2 regions of the Pseudomonas sp. OTU750018 genome follow, and region 1 is predicted to be linked to the other one. Evidence: predicted binding sites of a transcription regulator. Region 1 holds the regulator's gene; the other holds the start of a gene.
What was found. Region 1 encodes FliA, which starts transcription of late flagellar genes. Its sites were predicted from a motif close to CTAAAGTTTNNNNNNNNNNNGCCGNTAA; they were not measured.
Positions count from the first base shown of each region.

Region 2: HCI85_RS11025 (methyl-accepting chemotaxis protein) is a predicted target of FliA. The motif match lies at 1,436-1,463, and genes of this name have one in related genera.

Region 1 is NZ_JAAPAU010000002.1:1,072,659-1,080,569, forward strand. It holds gene HCI85_RS13935 (protein-glutamate methylesterase/protein-glutamine glutaminase) at 1-676, opposite strand, end outside; gene HCI85_RS13940 (chemotaxis protein CheA) at 720-2,951, opposite strand; gene HCI85_RS13945 (protein phosphatase CheZ) at 2,963-3,751, opposite strand; gene HCI85_RS13950 (chemotaxis response regulator CheY) at 3,771-4,145, opposite strand; gene fliA (RNA polymerase sigma factor FliA) at 4,243-4,989, opposite strand; gene fleN (flagellar synthesis regulator FleN) at 4,986-5,816, opposite strand; gene flhF (flagellar biosynthesis protein FlhF) at 5,894-7,195, opposite strand; gene flhA (flagellar biosynthesis protein FlhA) at 7,211-7,911, opposite strand, start outside.
Region 2 is NZ_JAAPAU010000002.1:482,844-490,754, forward strand. It holds gene HCI85_RS11025 (methyl-accepting chemotaxis protein) at 1-1,336, opposite strand, end outside; gene HCI85_RS11030 (DUF3859 domain-containing protein) at 1,524-1,988, opposite strand; gene HCI85_RS11035 (amidohydrolase family protein) at 2,051-3,022, opposite strand; gene HCI85_RS21110 (hypothetical protein) at 3,129-3,251, opposite strand; partial or broken gene HCI85_RS21335 (methyl-accepting chemotaxis protein) at 3,792-4,136, shown strand; gene HCI85_RS21340 (PDC sensor domain-containing protein) at 4,365-4,700, shown strand; gene HCI85_RS11045 (OsmC family protein) at 4,757-5,158, shown strand; gene HCI85_RS11050 (pirin family protein) at 5,155-6,015, shown strand; gene HCI85_RS11055 (sigma-70 family RNA polymerase sigma factor) at 6,106-6,654, shown strand; gene HCI85_RS11060 (anti-sigma factor) at 6,651-7,364, shown strand; gene HCI85_RS11065 (DUF4394 domain-containing protein) at 7,519-7,911, shown strand, end outside.

The DNA of each region.
Region 1 (7,911 bases):
CAGCCGGCATGTGCTGGATCAGCACGATTGGCGCTGGAAAATTCACCGGCAATTGAGTCAGTACCCGCTGAAGCGCAACCGGCCCACCGGTGGAAGTACCGATCGCAACAAGCTTGTAGGATTTACGTTTTGGCGCCGCACTGGCAACCACGGGGACAGGCGCCACAGCTTGACGGCCTGGAGTGCTGGCAGAGGTTACTGGACGCGCCGCAGGCTTGGCTGCGGCAGCGGGTATAGCTGCGGAAGTGGAGACAGGTGATGGGCTGAAACTGCGACGATTACTGCGGGCAATCGTGTGAATTTTCTCGCAAAGCAGTTGCTTAACCCGCTCTGGATTGCGCGAAATGTCCTCAAAATTCTTTGGTAGAAAATCTACCGCACCGGCTTCCAGCGCATCCAACGTCACTCGCGCACCTTCATGGGTTAGCGAGGAGAACATCAGTACGGGTGTCGGACAGCGCTGCATGATGTTACGTACAGCGGTGATGCCATCCATCATCGGCATCTCGTAATCCATGGTAATCACATCGGGCTTGAGCGCCTGCGCCTGCTCGATGGCTTCACGGCCGTTAGTGGCGGTGCCGATTACCTGAATATTCGGGTCGGCTGAAAGAATTTCCGACACGCGCCGGCGGAAAAAACCGGAGTCATCAACCACCAACACCTTAACAGCCATAAACACTCCTAAACGGCGCCACAGATAGCTGCGCCGCTAACAATCAGATGCGCCGCGCGTAACGCTTGAGCATGCTCGGCACGTCAAGAATCAGGGCAATACGACCATCACCGGTAATGGTTGCACCCGACATGCCTGGCGTACCCTGCAGCATTTTGCCCAGCGGTTTGATGACCACTTCTTCCTGTCCGACCAGTTGATCGACCACGAAGCCAATACGCTGACTGCCAACAGTGAGGATCACCACATGCCCCTCACCCTGCTCCACGTGTGCTGCACTGCCGATCAACCAACGCTTGAGATAGAACAGCGGCAACGCCTTGTCGCGCACGATCACCACTTCCTGGCCGTCAACCACATTGGTTCGCGACAGATCGAGGTGGAAAATCTCATTCACGTTGACCAGCGGGAAAGCAAACGCTTGATTGGCCAACATCACCATCAGTGTCGGCATGATCGCCAGGGTCAGCGGCACCTTGATAACGATTTTTGAGCCCTGTCCCTTGACCGAAAACACATTGACCGTGCCGTTGAGCTGGGAAATCTTGGTTTTCACCACATCCATGCCCACGCCGCGCCCAGACACATCGGAAATCTCAGTCTTGGTCGAGAAGCCCGGGGCAAAGATCAGGTTGTAGCATTCGAACTCATTGAGACGGTCGGCCGCGTCTTTGTCCAGCAAGCCTTTTTCCACGGCTTTGGCGCGCAGTACATCCGCGTCCATGCCCTTGCCATCGTCAGAGATCGACAAGAGGATGTGATCACCTTCCTGCTCAGCGGACAATATCACCTTACCGCCACGCGCCTTACCTGAGGCTTCGCGCTCTTCCGGGGTTTCAATGCCATGGTCAACCGCGTTGCGCACCAAGTGGACAAGCGGATCAGCCAAGGCTTCAACCAGGTTCTTGTCGAGGTCAGTTTCTTCACCGACCAACTCCAAGTTGATCTCTTTCTTAAGGTTTCGCGCCAAATCGCGAACCAGCCGAGGGAAGCGCCCGAACACCTTCTTGATGGGCTGCATGCGGGTTTTCATCACCGCTGTCTGCAAGTCAGCCGTCACCACATCTAGGTTCGACACCGCTTTAGACATTGCCTCATCGCCACTGCTTGATCCAAGTCGCACCAAGCGATTTCGCACCAGCACCAACTCGCCAACCATGTTCATGATTTCGTCGAGCCGTGCGGTATCGACCCGCACAGTGGTTTCCGCTTCACTGGGCGGCGCAGCCTTCTCAGCAACAGGCGCAGCGACCGGAGCTGCAGGAGCTTTTGCAGGCTCAACCTTAGCGGCAGGTTTTGCCGCAGGTTTGGCGGCTGCTTTAGCAGGTTCCACAGGCTTGGCAGTCGGCGCAGGCGTTACAGGTTTGATCGCTTCAGGCTCAACAAACTTGCCTTTGCCATGCAGCTGATCAAGCAGTGCTTCAAACTCGTCATCCGTGATGTCGCCACTCGGCGCAGCAGCGGACTCAGCCACAGCTTCAGGTGCAGCAGGCGTCGATACAGGAGGAGGCGCAAACTGACCTTTACCGTGCAACTGATCGAGCAATGACTCAAATTCATCGTCGGTGATTTCATCACCGCCCGTGGCCGTTGCAGCAGGTGCCGCCACAGCAGGCACAGCGGGAGCTACAGCTACATCAGGTGCTACAAATTGGCCTTTGCCATGCAGCTGATCAAGCAACGACTCAAACTCATCATCGGTGATTTCATCACTGCTGGCAGCCGCGGAAATTGGCGCCGGAGAGTCCCCCAAGGCGCCTAATAACTGCTCGAATTCAGTGTCTGTGATATCGCCAGCGGCCTCTTCAAACTCGACTGCAACCTCAGGTTCAGATTCCAGCTCAGGCTCAGCGTGTGCTTCAACGGGTGCGGCAACATCAGCACCCGCCGGTTCAGCCAAACGCGCCAAGGCGGCAAGCAGCTCAGGCGTAGCCGGAGTGAGATCGGAACGTTCACGGACCTCGGTAAACATGCTGTTGACGGCATCCAGTGCTTCCAGCACCACATCCATCAACGCGGAGTCGACGCGCCGCTCACCCTTACGCAGGATGTCAAAGACGTTTTCTGCGATATGGCAGCATTCCACCAGCTCATTGAGCTGGAGAAAGCCAGCACCACCTTTGACGGTGTGAAACCCGCGAAAAATGGCGTTGAGTAGATTCATGTCGTCCGGGCGACTTTCCAGCTCTACAAGCTGCTCAGACAGTAGTTCAAGAATCTCGCCGGCCTCTACCAGGAAGTCCTGGAGGATTTCTTCATCGGCGCCGAAGCTCATAAGACGTGCTCCTAAAATCCCAGGCTGGAAAGCAGGTCGTCGACATCATCCTGATTGGATGCGACGTCTTCACGCTTATCGGCATGAATCTGCGGACCTTCACCACGCGAAGGCTCTTTTTGTTTTTCTTGTTCGGCGCGGAGCAACTCATGGTTGTGCTCAATGCCGGCAAACTGATCGACCTGACTGGCCATCAGCACCAGTTTCAGCAAGTTGCTTTCCACTTCGGTAACCAGCTGCGTTACACGCTTGATCACCTGGCCGGTCAGGTCCTGATAATCCTGAGCCAACAGGATGTCATTGAGGTGTGCAGAAATCTTGGCACCGTCGCGTTCGCTTCGCGCGAGAAACAGCTCCACACGCTTGGCTAACTCGCGAAAGCCATCGGCACTCATTTCGCGGCGCATGAAGCGCCCCCAATCACCGCTGAGGCTTTGCGCTTCATCGCTGAGGTCATTTACCAGCGGGGCACTTTGCTCGACCAGATCCATGGTGCGATTGGCCGCTTTTTCGGTCATCGTCACCACATAATTCAGGCGCTCAGTGGCATCGGTAATTTGCGAAACCTCAGTGGCATGTGGCACACGGGGGTCGAGCTGGAAATTGACGATGGCGTTATGCAGCTCACGAGTCAGCTTACCGACTTCATGGTAAAGACCACGGTCACGTGCCTTGTTGAGCTCATGTATCAGCTGTACCGCTTCACCAAAGTTGCCTTGTTCCAGGCTATCTACCAGTTGGCGAGCGTTGTATTTCAGGGTCGACTCAAGGTCACCTTGAACGGAATCTTTATGCTCCATAGCACCCTCGTGGCAAACATCAGCCGTTGACCCGCTCGAAGATCTTTTCAATCTTCTCTTTCAGCACTTGGGCTGTGAACGGCTTGACCACATAACCGTTAACCCCCGCCTGGGCTGCTTCGATGATCTGATCACGCTTGGCTTCTGCCGTGACCATCAGCACCGGCAAGGTTTTCAAGCGATCATCCGCACGCACTGCGCGCAACAGATCGATACCCGTCATGCCAGGCATGTTCCAGTCAGTCACGAGGAAATCGAAGCTACCGCTTTGCAGCATGGGCAGCGCGGTTACGCCATCATCCGCTTCCGCGGTATTGGTGAACCCCAAGTCACGCAGAAGGTTCTTGATGATCCGTCGCATCGTTGAAAAGTCATCAACGATGAGGATTTTCATGTTCTTGTCCAAGTCGACCTCCGTACAGTCCCAAACGCAGGCAGCAACCTGCATGCGCTTTTAATCGTGAAACCGGCCCAGCATCAGCGAATACAACTCAATGTGCGCGCCACTCACCCAGTCGAGCACGTAAACGTGCGGCACACTGACTGTGTAGTTGGCTTACACGTGATTCGCTAACCCCTAACACCTCGCCGATCTCTTTAAGATTCAGTTCTTCATCGTAATATAGCGCTAACACCAAGCGCTCGCGCTCCGGCAGGTTGGCAATGGCATCTGCCAGGGCCGCCTGAAAGCGTTCATCTTCCAGATCACGAGAAGGTTCGAGGTGGTTGCTGCCAGCGTCTTCACCCAGCCCACCGTGTTCGCCGTCCTGCAACAGGTCGTCGAAACTGAACAGGCGGCTGCCTAAAGTGTCGCCAAGAATGCCGTAGTAATCCTCGAGACTCAATTGGAGTTCGGCCGCAACCTCTTGATCTTTAGCGTCTCGACCCGTTCTGGCCTCAATTTTTCTAATTGCATCACTGACCATGCGGCTATTGCGATGCACCGAACGTGGCGCCCAGTCGCCTTTGCGCACTTCATCGAGCATCGAACCGCGAATGCGAATACCCGCAAACGTTTCGAAACTGGCGCCTTTACTGGAGTCGTATTTTTTTGACGCTTCGAGCAAGCCGATCATTCCGGCCTGAATCAGATCGTCGACCTGTACATTGGCCGGCAGGCGGGCCAACAGGTGATAGGCAATGCGTTTGACCAGGGGCGCGTAGCGCTCGATCAACTGGTGCTGGGAATCCTGCGCCTGCGCCTTGCTATACATACGAAGTCCAGAGGCTGCTGTCATATAGCCGTGTCCGCGATCGGTTGCTGCACCAGACGCTCAACGAAAAACTCCAAATGGCCACGCGGATTGGCCGGTAACGGCCAGGCGTCAACTTTCTGGGCTATCGCCTTGAACGCCAGCGCACACTTCGAACGCGGAAAGGCTTCGTAGACCGCACGCTGCTTCTGCACGGCCTTGCGCACTGACTCGTCGTATGGCACCGCGCCTACATACTGCAGGGCAACATCAAGGAAACGGTCAGTCACTTTAGTCAGCTTAGCAAAGAGGTTGCGACCTTCCTGCGGGCTATGGGCCATATTGGCCAATACCCGGAAACGGTTCATGCCGTGATCGCGATTAAGCAATTTGATCAGTGCGTAGGCATCGGTAATCGAAGTCGGCTCATCACACACCACCACCAGCACTTCCTGGGCAGCGCGCACGAAGCTCACAACACCGTCACCAATACCCGCGGCGGTGTCGATGATCAACACGTCGAGGTTGTCACTGATATCGCTGAACGCCTGGATAAGCCCCGCATGTTGCATGGGTGACAGCTGCACCATGCTCTGAATACCCGAGGCTGCCGGCACGATACGAATGCCGCCAGGGCCCTGCAGTAACACATCGCGCAGCTCGCACTCGCCACTGATAACGTCTTCCAGGGTGCGTTTGGCGCTGAGGCCCAACAACACGTCGACGTTGGCCAAGCCAAGGTCGGCGTCCATCAGCATCACCCGACGGCCGAGATCAGCCAGGGCCAACGCCAGGTTCACCGAGACGTTGGTCTTACCGACGCCACCTTTGCCGCCGGTCACCGCAATCACCTGTACGGGATGCATACCCATATTTCTACACACCTTGTCTAACTTCGACTGGAGCCACTTGGCTGGCTAAGCGCGGTTCATTGCCAACAGCAGGACGCTTAACTGACGCGTCGTGCGGGTTGCTGGTAAAGCCCGGCAAACATCTCCGCCATCGTATCTTCGCTTGGATCCTGGGTCGCCTGCAGCCCTACGGCCCGGCTAACCAATTGATGACTGCGTGGAATCTGCAAATCATCGGGAATGCGTGGCCCATCAGCGAGATAGGCTACCGGTAGACGCTGGCTAATAGCCAGTCCTAAAACCTCACCCAGGCTGGTGGCCTCATCCGCTTTTGTCAGAATGCAGCCAGACAAGCCGCAACGCTTATAACTATGGTAGGCGGCTTTCAGCACTTGGCCCTGGCTGGTAGCGGCCATAACCAGATAATTTTTTGCGTTGACGCCACGGCTGGCCAGCGTTTCCAGCTGCATGCGCAGGGCTGGGTCATTGGCGGGCAGGCCGGCGGTGTCAATCAGCACCACTCGCTTACGCGCCAGCGGTGCCAAGGCTTGAGTCAACGATTGGCCAGGGTCAACCAGGGTCACCGGGACATTGAGAATACGCCCCAAGGTCTTGAGCTGCTCCTGAGCACCAATGCGGTAGCTGTCCAGGCTGACCAGGGCAATATGCTGCGCGCCGTACTTGAGCACGTAACGCGCGGCCAGCTTGGCCAAAGTAGTGGTTTTGCCCATGCCAGCGGGGCCTACCAAGGCGATTACGCCGCCCTCTTCCATCGGTTCCTGCTTCGGCGTTTTGATCGCGTGAGCTAGATGCGCCAGCACCATGCGCCAGGCCTGGCGAGGTTCAGTCACCGTATTCACACGCTCCAGCAGCGCTTTCGACAATTCGGCCGACAAGCCCATGCGCTGCAGGCGACGCCACAAATTGGCTTGCTGCGGGCGACGGTTCTGCAACTGACCCCAGGCAATCGAGCCCAGCTGCACTTCAATCAGCTCACGCAGGCCATGCAGTTCGAAACGCATGGCATCCAGAGCGCGCTGATCGGTTGCCGCAGCTGGCACTGCCTGCGATTTGCGCATCACGGCCGCCAAGCTGTCAGCAGGCAGGCTGTCTGCCGCGCCAAACAGCTGACGATCTTTGCCGGCATCGACCTGAGTGCGGGTGGTCAGCTCGGCCTGGGCCGTGGCAATTTTCGCCTGAGTCTTGCGCAGCTCTGCTTCCAACGCAGGGTTGGGCTGACGGGCCGGTGCGGCTGGCACCTGATAATCCAGCGCGGCGGTCAATTCGACACCACCGGCTACCCGGCGATTGCCAATGATCGAGGCATCGGCACCCAGCTCATCACGCACCAATTTCATGGCGGTACGCATATCAGCGGCGAAAAAGCGTTTGACCTGCATGGCCTGTAACCTCGGTTAGTTCTGCCCCACCGTCGCAACGATGGTGACCTGCTTGTTATCCGGAATTTCCTGGTATGCCAGTACATGGATACTCGGAACCGCCAGCCGCGCGAATCGCGAGAGCATCGCCCGGACCGGACCGGCAACCAGCAGAATCACTGGCTTGCCGAGCATCTCCTGGCGCTGCGCCGCTTCCACCAGGGAACGCTGCAGCTTCTCGGCCATGCCAGGTTCCAGGAGGATGCCCTCCTCGGAGCCTTGACCGGCCTTCTGGATACTGTTGAGCAATATCTGTTCCAACCTGGGTTCCAGCGTGATCACAGGCAGCTCCAGCTCTAGTCCCACAATGCTTTGCACGATTGCGCGAGCCAACGCGACGCGTACCGCCGCCACCATCGCGGCGGGATCTTGACTCTTCACCGCAACATTGGCGATGGCCTCGGCGATGGTGCGGATATCGCGTACCGGCACCTGTTCCTGCAGCAGGCTCTGCAGCACCTTGAGCAGGGTTGACAGGGAAATCATTCCTGGCACCAGCTCTTCAGCGAGCTTCGGCGAGCTCTTGGCCAAGAGCTGCATCAACTGTTGCACTTCCTCATGACCCAGCAGCTCGTGGGCATGTTTGTGCAGGACTTGGTTGAGGTGGGTCGCCACTACGGTACTGGCGTCTACCACGGTGTAGCCAAGCGACTGCGCCTGATCGCGCTGAGTCGGGT
Region 2 (7,911 bases), 590 kb from region 1:
GCATGGCGTTAACTGCTTTATCGGTGCCCTGCTGGATGCCGCTGACCATTTGCTCGATTTCACGGGTCGACTGCTGCGTACGGTGCGCCAGGGCCCGCACTTCATCGGCTACCACGGCAAAACCGCGTCCGGCCTCACCCGCACGCGCGGCTTCAATCGCAGCGTTCAGTGCCAGCAGGTTGGTTTGCTCGGCAATCGAACGGATCACATCCAGTACCTTGCTGATATCGCGCACCTGCCCGGCCAGCTGCTCCACTTCGGAAGCGGTATGGGTCACGTCGTCCGCCAGATGACTGATCGACTCAACAGTCTGGCGCACCTGCTCGCGGCCATGTTGCGCCGTACGATTGGACTCGCTGGACGCTTCAGAGGTGCTGACGGCATTACGCGCAACCTCTTCCACGGCACTGGTCATTTCATTGACCGCGGTAGCCGCCTGCTCGATTTCATTGTTCTGCTGATGCAAACCACGGGTGGAGTCTTCAGTGACCGCACTGAGCTCTTCCGAGGCCGAGGCCAGCTGCGTAGAGGAGTCCGAGATATTTTGGATAGTGTTACGCAGGCTTTGCTGCATGGTCTGCAGCGCACTCAGCAAACGTGCCGGCTCATCACTGCCCTGCACTTCAATTGATTGGGTCAGGTTGCCGCCTGCCACCACTTCAGCCACCCGTACCGCATCGGTCAGCGGCGCGACGATGCTACGGGTCAGCAGCAACGCCAGAATCACCGTCAGACCAAGGGCGGCCAGCATCATCACAATGACCCATGTACGGGCGCTGGAAAATACTTGATCAGCCTTTTCAGCCGCTGCGGAGGCTCCCACCCGATTCATTTCGGACAAATCAGCGAGGGCTTTGGCCATACTGTCCGCATGCCCATTCAGCTGGCCATTGGCAACCGCCAGTGCAGCATCAAGATCATTTTGACGGACAGCGGCTACGATCTTCGATTGCTCCTGCAGATAGCTGCTTTCAGCCTGTTTGAAACGCTCGTAAATCGTGCGTTCTTCAGGGCTCGAGATTAATTTTTCATAGTTACTCTGAGCCGTGTGCAACTGGTTTTTAAACTCCTCCACACGGACGAGATTCTGCTGCGTCGCACTTTCATCGCTGTTAAGCATCAGGCGCAGTGTCAGAGCTCGCAGCCTTAGAATGTCTTGGCTCATCTCACCCAGGCTCAGCACGCTGGGCAGCCAGTTTTCATTTACATCAGCTGATTGCTTGTTCATCTCTGACATTTGCAACAGGGAGAAGCTGCCCAGCAGCAGCACAAGAAGTGCGACTAAGCCAAAGCCAAGTGACGCTCTGGGAGCGATGTTTATATTTCTTAGGGTCATCACGGCCGTCCTTTACGGTTCTGAAGCAGCTTGCTCGATAGCATATGGCCATTATCCTTATAAGGACCTTAAGACCTTCAGCCAATATCTACAGATTCCGTATCGACTCTAGCACTAGATTCTTGACCCCTCGCACATAAAAAACCCGAGCCAAGGCTCGGGTTTAGCATTACGACTTCACTTAACTTCAACGCACGATAAAGCGCTGCTCCAGCAATTTGCGGTCATCCTGAAACACCATAAAGTGCCACTCACCTGGCACCACTTCATGCTTTTCGGTGAACTCAAAGGCCATGACATCCTGCGGCGCACCGGGAACCAGCTTTTGCGTGACCACAAATTTGTCGTGGCGCGTGCCTTGCGGAGTAACCACTCCAGGGGTGAGGTAGAGCAAAGTTAGCGGAGCGTCATCCGCCACCTTGCCGACCAAGGTATAGCGCATGCCGAACTTGGTACCGAGCTTGGCGGGGATCACGTCGCCTTGCTCAATCTGCTGGTTACTGCGGGTCAACACCCGCTCACCTTCCTGAAAGTCCTGATAGTCACTGGCGAAAACGCCGTATTCGATCGGACCTTCAACACGCACTTCGGCGTGCGCCAGGCTGCTGATCAACACAAGTGCGGCCAAGCCACTGAAACGGGTGTATTGCATGTCGCGCTCCTTATTTAGATGGCGCGAGCCTATGACACCCGTGTGACAGGGCTATGACAGCTCTACTCAGTCATCTCGGCTTGCACCTTACGTGGCAATACCGCGAGGAAATTGTCGAGCGCCACCTGATGGGCAACCTTCTCCGGTAAAGCATCGAGAAACGGCTTAAAGCCTTTCATGTAGTCCGGCAAACTTGAGAAACGCCCGACCACATCAGAGCCCAGCATAAAGCGCGCGGGATAGCTGCTGACCAACTTTACCCAGGCTGGATCAGGTTGCCCCTCAGCATCAAGCAGGTAGGGCCGAAGCATGGTCCAGGACAGATCGATATACAGATTGGGGTACTGTTTAAGCATCCGCTCCAGGGTGGGCAGGAGGAACTCCAGCTTTTCCTGATGCCGGTGAATTTCCATGCTGGTACCGGCATGCGCCCAGATAAACCGCACATGTGGATGGTTGCGCAGTGGGTCCTCGATTTCCTGCAGGTACAGCGGATTGCGTTCGCGCTTGGAGGTGATATTGGAATGCAGCATCACTGGCAGGTCGTACTCGGCAGCCAGGTGAAAGACCCGCGCCAGGGCTTCGTTGTTGGCCCGTGGCGCATCACCATGGATCAGCGCGGTGAGGTCGTCATGCCGAGTGAAAACCTCACCAATGCCCTGCCACAGCCCTGGGTCGAGTTCGAGCATTCGGCGGATATGTGCATCGGCATTCTTGTCGTTCGGATTAAAGCCCGAGAGAAACGGGTGCAGACGTTTGCGCTGTTCAGCGGGCACCTGTTTGTAGGCATGCGCCACCAACACATCGGTGGCGCTGTACCAATAGGCATTGGCATCATCACCCGCGTAATAACGAGGACGCTTGGGCTCATCCTCATGCCATTTCTTCGCCACCGGAATGCCTGAGAGCATCACATGCTCGATATTGCCGGCCGCCATCTGCTCGAACAACTCAGTCATACCCGCGCTTTCTTGAAAGAAATCCACGTAATGCAGATGGGCATCGCTGTAGCGATAGTCGCGGGCCTGGGCCATTGCACTCAGTAGGCCGAGCAACAGGGCAACACTCAAACGCGATACAGGCAAGGGCATATCCTCCAGACAGTCAGAGCAGCATAGACCCCAGGTGTCAGACGCAAGTTCAGGCGCAGAGCGGCGAGTAGCGAGCAAACAGCACCACAGAGGCCCAATCCACAACCTGCAGCACCAGAACAGGGCGGCCACAGTGACTGTTTTCCAGCGTCAGCAGCATGACGCGGCTCATCAGTGATGGCACTTGGCTTGCAGTGCAACCGCCAGACCCTAGAAGGAATTCGCCATGCTTCAGCTATTGCGCTCGACCCCACGCAAGAACACGGACGACATTGCGCTCGATGCGCTGTTCAATCAGCACGACCTCACCGCCCGCCTGGGCGATAACTATCGCTGGATGTCGCGCCTGAATGACTTCAGCGCAGGCCTGCACCAACGCATCCGCACCAGCCTGGGCGCAGCAGTCGGCATTGCTTCGCATGCCCCACAACTGGCACGTATCGCCGCCGCTAACCAGCAGAGCGGGCAAACGTTGGCGCAGTCCTCGGAACTGATCGCCAGCGCCAGTGAACAGGTCACCACCACCCTCGACGCCGAGTTGGTACCCGGCGCCGCCGAAGTCGCGCAGCTGTCCGCTGAAGTCACCGCCACCCTGCATGGTTGCCAACAGAGCGGCCAGGCGGTACTGCAACAAGTAGAGGTGATCGGCAAGAGCGAACAGCAACTGGAGCTGGTGATTCAACAACTGACTAGCCAGCTTGAAGAGGTCAGCAAAGTGATCGGGGTGATCGCTAGTATTTCCCAGCAGACCAACCTGCTCGCGCTGAATGCGGCCATTGAGGCTGCCCGCGCAGGCGAGCATGGCCGTGGCTTTGCCGTGGTGGCCGAGGAAGTACGGCGCCTGGCCGGGCATACCACCGACGCCACCACGCAGGTCAGTGACATCATCGAGCGTTTTCGCAGCGGCATGCAGCAACTCACCGAAGCAGGCAGCCACATGCACCAGGCCGTGGCCGATGGCCGCGATGGCATGCTCGCCGTTGGCGGTGGTCTGGACAGCACCCGCCAGGCCATGGATCGCCTGGACAGTCGCGTGGGCCAGATCGCCGCAGGCACCGAGCAGATCGGCCAAGCCGTGCGCTCAATCAACGGTGACGTGCAGAACATCGCCAGGGTCGCCGGCGAATTGCTCGGCAAGGCCAGCCAGGTGCTGCACCACAGCCAGGCGGTGCGCGAAGATGGCGACCGTCTGCTGGCGGGGCTGGGTGATTTCCGCCTGGAGATTCACCACGCCGTGCAGGCCAGTGTCGAGCAGCTGGCTAGCCAACCCGGCATGAGCGCGGATATGGCCACCGCCGAACGCCTGCTCGGTGAAACCCTCAAGCGCGATGCGCGGTTTGAGCTGTTCTACCTGGTCGACAACCGCGGCGTGCAGCTCTCCGAAAACATCTTTGCCGCCGATGTGAACCACAGTGAAAGCAGCAGTTGCAAAGGCCGCAATTGGCAGCAACGTCCGTGGTTTCGCGCCGCGGCCGATAGCATGTGCAGTCATATCACCCAGGTCTATCGCTCATCGGCAACCGACGACTTCTGTTTCACCATTTCGGTACCGATCCTCGATGCCCGTGGCCAATTACTGCGCGTACTAGGGGCCGATGTGCGGCTGTCTGCACTGGTCTGAGGCTGACACCATGGGCTAGGCTGATCACTCACTCAGCCCATGGCGTTGGAGTTCACATGATCAGCATCAGCAACGAAAAAGGCCTGTTGCAGCGCATCAGCATCGGCCCGCACACCCTGCACAGCGACGTGTCGGTGGAACTGGGCGGCGAAGGCTCAGCGCCTGAGCCCCATGACCTGTTCGATGCTGCGCTGGGCGCGTGCAAGGCGCTGACCCTGGCGCTGTATGCCAAGCAACGTGGGTTACCGCTGCAAGGGCTCGACGTGAAGCTCAACCGTGACGACAGCCAGGAACGCCAAGGCATCTACCACCTGAATATCGAGCTGACCCTGCATGGCGCACTGGATGACGCGCAACGCCAGCAGCTGCTGCGCGTCGCCGATAAATGCCCGATTCACAAGCTGATGACCAGCAGCGAGGTTCAGGTCAGCACTCAGCTAAGCGAGGGCATGGAATGAGCGACCTTCTGCTGATCCAGCCGCGCCCGGAAAACCTCGGCGGGCAACCTATCCTGCGTCCGCTGCCCTCGGCCAAGTGCCGCAGCGTCGGGCCGTTCGTGTTCTTCGACCATATTCTGGAAAACACCTACCCGGCTGGCAGCGGCATGAATATCAACCAGCACCCGCATATCGGCCTGTCCACCCTCACCTACCTGTTCAAGGGGCAATTGCAGCACAAGGACAGCCTCGGCTCGAATCAACTGGTCAGCCCAGGCGAGGTCAGCTGGATGACCGCAGGCCGTGCCGTCGCCCATGTCGAGCGCACCCCACAGACGCTGTGGGAAAGCGGCTCGCACATGCATGGCCTGCAGGTCTGGCTGGCCATGCCCGCCGCCGATGAGCAAAGCGAACCCCACTACAGCCATCACCCCGCAGACAGCCTGCCGCGCAGTACCAGCATGGGCGTGGACATCTGCCTGATTGCCGGGGCAGGCTTCTGCCTGCAATCGCCAGTACCGGTGCTGTCGCCCACTATCTATGCCGAGCTCAAACTGGCCGCCGGCAGCGCACTGCAAATCCCCGCCGAGCATGCCGAACGCGCGCTGTACCTGATTGACGGCGAGGCGACACTGGACGACCAGCAACTGCCGCTGCGTGGCCTGTTGGTACTGCCTGAAGGCGAGACTTATACCCTCACCGCTTGCAGCGAGAGCCACCTGGTGCTGATTGGCGGCGAGCCGATTGGCCCCCGCCGGATTAACTGGAACTTCGTTGCCAGCGATCCAGCACTGATCGACCAGGCGCGCCAACGCTGGGCCGCGCAGGACTGGCCAACCGTGCCAGGGGAAACCGATCGCATCGAGCTGCCCCGCTGACGGAGAAAATTTGTTGCACTCCCGAGACATCCAAAGCGCAGGTGCTCGGGTATAACCCTTGGCACGCTCACACATTCAGGAACCCTGTGCATGGCGCAGCCGCTGTTTGATTACGAAAGCCATCTGGAAGCCTGTGCTCAGCAGGATAAACGCGCATTCCAGGCGCTCTACCAACAGGAGGCCGCGCAGATGCTCGGGTTGGCCATTACCCTGCTCGGCCGTCGTGATCAGGCTGAAGACTGTGTGCACGATGCCTTTGTGCAAGTCTGGCGCAACGCCCAGCGCTTTCAGCGGGCACTGGGCAGCGGCCGCGCCTGGATCTACAGCATCCTGCGCTACCGCGCGCTGAATCAGCTGCGCAGCCGTGGTCGTACGGTGGAGATGGATGACGACTTTATCGAGCGCGCGGCCGACGACACCCCACAGGCGGCAGAGTTATTAGAGCAGCAAGGTGAACACCAACAACTGCGTCGCTGCCTGCAAGGCATCGAACGCAATCGCCGCCACCCGATCCTCCTGGCCTTTTACCGCGGCCTGACACATGAACAAATCGCCAACCGCCTGACCACCCCGCTGGGCACCATCAAAGGCCGTATTCGCGCAGGTTTGCGCGCCCTGCAGGAGTGTTTGCACGCATGATTTCGCAGCAACCTGCCGAACGCCGCGCCTTGATCGGCGAATATGTCCTGGGCTTACTTGATGAGGCCGAAGCCGCTGAAGTGCGCGAGTTGATCGAGCGCGACAGCGAAGCCGCGCAAATGGCTCTGCAGTGGCAACAGCACTTTCTCGAACTGAGCGATCAGCTGCCGCCGCAAACACCGTCTACACAATTGTGGCAACGCCTGCAGGACAGCCTCAGCCTGACCCCAACCGTCAGCCGGGTGAATGTCTGGCTGACGTGGTGGCAGAGCCTGGCCACCTGGCGCCTCACCAGTGCTGCCCTGGCGTTTGCCTTGATCGTCGCGCTGATGCCTAACCTGTGGCGCACAGACATGCCGGGCAACAGCTACACCGTGGTGCTGCAAGCACCTGGTGAAGCCGCCAAACCCGGCTGGGTAGTGCATGTGGACGGCACTGGCAGCCTGCGACTGCAACCACTGCTGGAGGATCAGATCCCGGCCGACCGTTCGGTGCAGTTCTGGACGTTGATCGACCCAGCCATCGGCCCGCGCTCCCTAGGCCTGGTCGAGCCGGGGAAACCGCTGCAACTGTCTGCCGAACAGATTGGCGCAGTGCAACCCGGCCAGCTGTTCGAACTGACCCTGGAACCGGCCGGCGGCTCGCCGAAGGATCGGCCTACCGGCAAGGTGCTGTATATCGGTCGCGCGGTGATGGCTTCGATCAACTGAAGCCATCGGCAAAAAAACTGAATTTATTTTCAGGCCGCGACATCCAGATGCGTTCTCGTGGGTATAGCTATCAGGTGTTTCATCGAGGCACCTGCAAGGCAGGCCTAAGCCGGCCTTGCATCGATGCTGGATAACCACAGATGAGAGAACGCATATGAACAGCTTCAATACCCTGCTGACCGCTGCCGTTACCACTGCCACCCTCAGCCTCGCCGCCGGCACTGCCAGCGCAGCGACCCTACTGGCCCTGGGCGCCGACGGTCAGCTGTTCAAGATTGACAGCGGCAGCCAGAAAGTCACCGCCACGATGGCAACCAACAGCCCAAGCCCGTTGCGCGGCATTGATGTGCGCCCGGCCAATGGGATGCTCTATGCCTTGAGCAATGACCATCAGCTCCACACCCTGGACCTGGCCACTGGCGCAGCCAGCAAGGTCGCCAGCCTGAACAAGCAACTGCCTGGCAGCGGCCAGGCGGTCATCGACTTCAACCCGGTTGCCGACAAACTGCGCATGCTCGCCGCCGACGGCACCAGCTTTCGCGTCAAC